2 regions of the Ruminiclostridium papyrosolvens DSM 2782 genome follow, and region 1 is predicted to be linked to the other one. Evidence: riboswitches for the same ligand, from Rfam matches in the RefSeq annotation. Region 1 holds a riboswitch; the other holds the start of a gene.
What was found. Region 1 has a riboswitch for thiamine pyrophosphate ahead of thiD (bifunctional hydroxymethylpyrimidine kinase/phosphomethylpyrimidine kinase). Riboswitches for the same ligand answer to the same signal wherever they lie in the genome.
Positions count from the first base shown of each region.

Region 2: linked by a shared signal. The riboswitch ahead of thiT (energy-coupled thiamine transporter ThiT) and the one ahead of thiD (bifunctional hydroxymethylpyrimidine kinase/phosphomethylpyrimidine kinase) in region 1 are both predicted to bind thiamine pyrophosphate.

Region 1 covers NZ_CP119677.1:3,028,482-3,030,944, forward strand. Annotated here, with positions in the region: gene thiC (phosphomethylpyrimidine synthase ThiC) at 1-248, opposite strand, end outside; gene thiD (bifunctional hydroxymethylpyrimidine kinase/phosphomethylpyrimidine kinase) at 245-1,057, opposite strand; TPP riboswitch at 1,171-1,270, opposite strand; TPP riboswitch at 1,345-1,442, opposite strand; gene P0092_RS13525 (tocopherol cyclase family protein) at 1,482-2,459, opposite strand.
Region 2 covers NZ_CP119677.1:3,162,293-3,164,755, forward strand. Annotated here, with positions in the region: gene uvrA (excinuclease ABC subunit UvrA) at 1-837, opposite strand, end outside; TPP riboswitch at 1,042-1,154, shown strand; gene thiT (energy-coupled thiamine transporter ThiT) at 1,216-1,758, shown strand; partial or broken gene P0092_RS14175 (sporulation stage IV protein A) at 1,823-2,107, opposite strand; gene P0092_RS14180 (recombinase family protein) at 2,095-2,463, opposite strand, start outside.

The sequences.
Region 1 (2,463 bases):
ATTTCTTTTGTGTAGTCAGGACAATCTCCTGATATACCAAGATTTACATTGATTTTTGTCCTGAGTCCCTGGCCTATTCCCTCCGGACTGAGGGATTTGTGGTTTATATTAGCCGGAATAGCTATTTTACCCTCTCCCACAAGTTCCCTAAGCTTGTTTTCGTCCATTGACTCTTTCTGTGCAACAATCCTCATTTCTTTTGTAATAATACCTTTTTTTGCTGCTTCCATCTGTGTTTTGTAATTCATAGTGACCTCCAATTATTTAATCCGTTTTTATAAACTCCATATAAATGATGTGTGGGACCATGCCCCTTTCCGATTTCCAGGGAATGTTCAATTGCCATTGTGACGTATTCTTTTGCTTTTTCGACTGCTGTTGGAAAAGGCAGTCCCAAGGCAAGGTTTGAGGCTATGGCAGAGGAAAATGTACACCCTGTTCCATGGGTATTTTTTGTCTGAATTCTTTTAGTTGAATATATGTAAAATTCTTTTCCGTCATAAAGTATATCCTCCGCATCTCCCTTCAAATGTCCGCCTTTTATAAGGACACTTCCTGCACCCATGCGGTATATGCTGACAGCTGCCTTTTTCATATCCTCTGAGGTAGTTATCTCCATTCCTGTTATTGCCTCCGCCTCAGGTATGTTAGGAGTAAGCATACCCGCCAGTGGTATCAATCTTTTTATAAAAAACTCCAAAGCATCTTCTTTCATCAGGGCATGCCCGCCTTTTGCAATCATTACAGGGTCGATAACTACGTTTTCAGGCTTATAATTATCCAATTTTTCAGCAACAGCTTCCATACACTCTCTGCCTGACAGCATACCTACTTTTACAGCATCGGGTGTTATGTCTTCAAAAACTGCATCCATCTGTTTTTTAATCATATCAGGTGTTATGTCCTGAATATCAATAACCCGGCACGTATTCTCTGCTACCACCGACACAATAACACTCATTCCATAAACACCATGAGCAGCAAAGGTCTTTAAGTCTGCCTGAACTCCTGCTCCTCCGCTGCAATCAGAACCTGCAACTGTTAGTACTTTTTTCATTAATTGCTACACCTCCTTAATCTGAAAGGGGTATTTGTACCACTTGACCTTTGGAATGGTAAAAACATACAAAAAGATGCCCTCAAACAGGAAAGCACCTTTAACCTATACAATAATTAATCGTATTTGCTTCCCTACACCGGTATTAACCGACAGGTTCCAAGGGTCAGGTTTTACCTTCTCAACCAAAAATTGGTCCCCCCACAAGTCACTGCTATAAACTTTTCCAATAAAAAAACGCTCACCTTTGTAAGGTAAGCGGCATTTATCAAAATCTCTTCTAAAATTTCTGATAATATTTTGCTTCCCTACACCGGTGTTAACCGACAGGTTCCAAGGGTCAGGTTTTACCTTCTCAACCAAAATGGTTCCCCCGCAACTGTTACTATTAAATTTTATCATAATATAATAAATGGGTAAAGATTTAATTTTCCGTTTCAAATTGTAAGAAGTCCCCTGCCAGTTCCAATCCCGTATTATTACCCTTATCTGAAAAAATAATATTACCCTTTTTATCTTGCAAAATAACGTCTACCTGAGATGTTATACTTTCGGTTATATCTATATCCATCATACCGTTTTTCGGAGCCTTTAAAACTCCTCCCCTTGCTACTGAAGCTTTTATTGAAAGTATATTCTTTGAATCTTCCACAACAATTTCAAGAATGTTATTTACATAAGATAGCTTCTTAATTTTAGCTCCGGTATAAGTGGCAAACCTAAAAAAATCATCTCCAAACTTTAAAAATGAAATCAAACCGTCAAAACTTGAGGTCAACCATGGTATGGATGCAATAGAAAACATAAGACAAGTATTTTCCGATTTAAAATGATTGCATTGAAGCCAAATCCAAGACTTTGGAAAAGAAGTTCCCCAGTCCTTTTCAAGATACCCGTAACCTCCGGTAAAATCCGTATCCTTGCCATTGATACATAAAAATCCTTCAATCTCGCAATGTATGTTTACAATTCCGTGATAACATTCCATAAAGGGTATAAAAGAAAAAGGCCCCATAATACCCGGATTAAATATAGTTTTGGGAAACGGAACCACCTCTGTATAACCTATTTTACCTCTTAAATTGAAGCCCTCATCCTTTATATTAATAGAGAAACCATTTCTGTCGAAGTGATTGTCTTTTATGGAAATATGAAAGTCTTTTACAGAATATGAAAAGTCACTGATTGAAAACCTTTTGTAAAGTGTTTTCCCTGAAACCCCATCAATTATCTGTATAAAAGCATGCTTGTCGCTTTTGGTTTTTGACACACCGGGAATAACCGCATAAATATTTTTAGCATTTTTATCAATTATTTTAAAATACCAGCCCTCAAAATAGCCTCTACGTCTATATCTTCCCTGATATATTTCGGGGTTAAAAATTCTGTTGATTAAATACATAAAG
Region 2 (2,463 bases), 130 kb from region 1:
ACATGTCTGGCATGCTCCAAAGGGATTGTTAAAGGAAAACATCCTTGGTACAAGTTCTTCTATACTGATTCCGCAATCACTGCATGCAAAATTCTGACTGAACAGAAGCTCTTCTTTACCGACTATATCTACTATAACTATACCACCGCTTAAGCGAAGTACTGTTTCCAATGAATCAACAAGTCTTTTCTGTATATCTCCACGCATTACAAGCCTGTCAACAACAATCTCAATGTTGTGCTTTTTGTTTTTATCCAGTTTAATCTCGTCATTTATATCTACTATTTGTCCGTCTACTCTAAGCCTGACAAAACCATCTTTTTTGGCATCCTCTATAAGCTTATGGTATTCCCCTTTTCTGCCTCTTACCACAGGAGCAAGGAGTTGTATTCTCGCTCCTTCTTCAATAGATATAATCTGGTCTACCATCTGGTCAACAGTTTGCTGTGCAATCTCCTTGCCGCACTTTGGGCAATGGGGAATTCCTATCCTTGAATACAAAAGCCTTAGGTAATCGTGAATTTCCGTTACAGTTCCTACGGTTGACCTTGGGTTTCTGCTGGTTGTCTTCTGATCTATTGATATTGCAGGAGACAAACCGTCAATATAGTCTACGTCCGGCTTGTCCATCTGACCCAGAAACTGCCTTGCGTAGGAGGACAGTGATTCAACATACCTTCGCTGACCTTCCGCATAAATAGTATCAAAGGCGAGAGAAGACTTACCTGAACCGCTTAATCCTGTTATAACAACAAATTTATCTCTTGGTATCTCAACATCTACATTTTTTAGATTATGTTCACGTGCACCTTTTATAAAAATATTATCCCTTATCATTTAAAACACCTTTTTCATAAATGTTATATTTTAACTATATATTAATTTTATCCTAAACACTTTTACCGCCTTTACTATTATACCAAATAGCAAAACAAATGCAAACATTTGTTCGATGTTTGCCAATATTTTATAAACCAACGGATAATTTTAAAGGTTGATAGTTGTTTTACTATCTGCTATAATCACTTTTATTAAAAAATTTAAATATTAAAGGGGAGCTGGAAAATAATTCGGCTGAGATAAGTATGTTTTACTTAAAACCCATGTACCTGATCTGGGTAATGCCAGCGTAGGAAATTTATTATGTCATACTCTGCGCTTTCCATCAGGTATGGCATTTTTATATTTTGTTATGGAAAGGACTGGATACCTATTATGAATAAAATGTCTACCAGAGTATTGGTGGAGGCAGGAGTTTTTATAGCTCTTGCACAGATTCTCAGTTTTATTAAATATGAAATGCCCTATGGAGGCTCTGTAACACTGGGAAGCATGGTTCCAATAATTATTTTTGCCATTCGTTGGGGTACAAAGCGTGGTATTCTTGTGGGACTTGTTCACGGTTTTCTGCAATTTGCTCTTGGAACACATTTTTCTTACCATCCCCTTGGCATATTTCTTGACTATATTTTCGCCTTCGGATGTCTTGGCCTTGCCGGAATATTCAAGAAAAATTTATTTTTCATACTTTTAAGTACGTCTTTAGCAATGCTGGGAAGATTTGTGTTTCACTTTCTTTCAGGAATCATTCTTTGGTATACATATGCTCCCAAAGGAATGAACATTTACCTTTATTCTCTTATATACAACGGTCAGTACATGGTGCCTGAGTTAATAATTACATCAGTTATTATATCTGCTTTGTATAAACCCTTACGTAAATATATTGCCAGACAGGGTACTCTTTATAAATATTAATATGCCAAAAAAGATGATTCTTTACCTTGAATCATCTTTTTTTGTTATTTATGTTTAATGTGAGCTACAGTATAATACATATCAATCCGCCGCTGCCCTCATTTATTATTTTCTGCAAGGTTTCCTGAAGTTTAAGCTGTGCATCCTCCGGCATTCTGAACAGCTTGTTCTGCAATCCCTCATTTACCAGTTCATGAAGAGACTTTCCGAATATGTTTGAGTCCCATAACTTGCCGGTATCATTTTCAAACTCTTTTAGCAAATATGATACTAACTCTTCAGATTGCTTTTCAGTTCCAACCAAAGGAGCTATTTCTGTTTCAATATCAGCCCTTATCATATGTATTGTGAGGAACAAACAGAAGTATTCTTTCTCTCTCGTAATATCTTATAATCAAAGGGTTTTGTCAATACTTTGAAATATACTTTCAAATCTACTTCATTTTTTTTATTTGTATTATATACTTCAATCTTTTCCAGTAATGACTCAATTAGTTTATTGTCCAGTCCCTCCTCGTAATTAATTTCCTTTGCAATTACTTTTCTCAGGGTTTCAACTGAATAGGTTATTTCTTTGTTTCTCAATTCATCCTCATCAAGTTCCTTTAACCTCATATTCAGTTTATCAATCTCCTGATTGAACCTATTGTTTCTTCTTTCAAACTCATCGTCTGACAGTCTTCCGTTTATACTTAACTCTAAAAG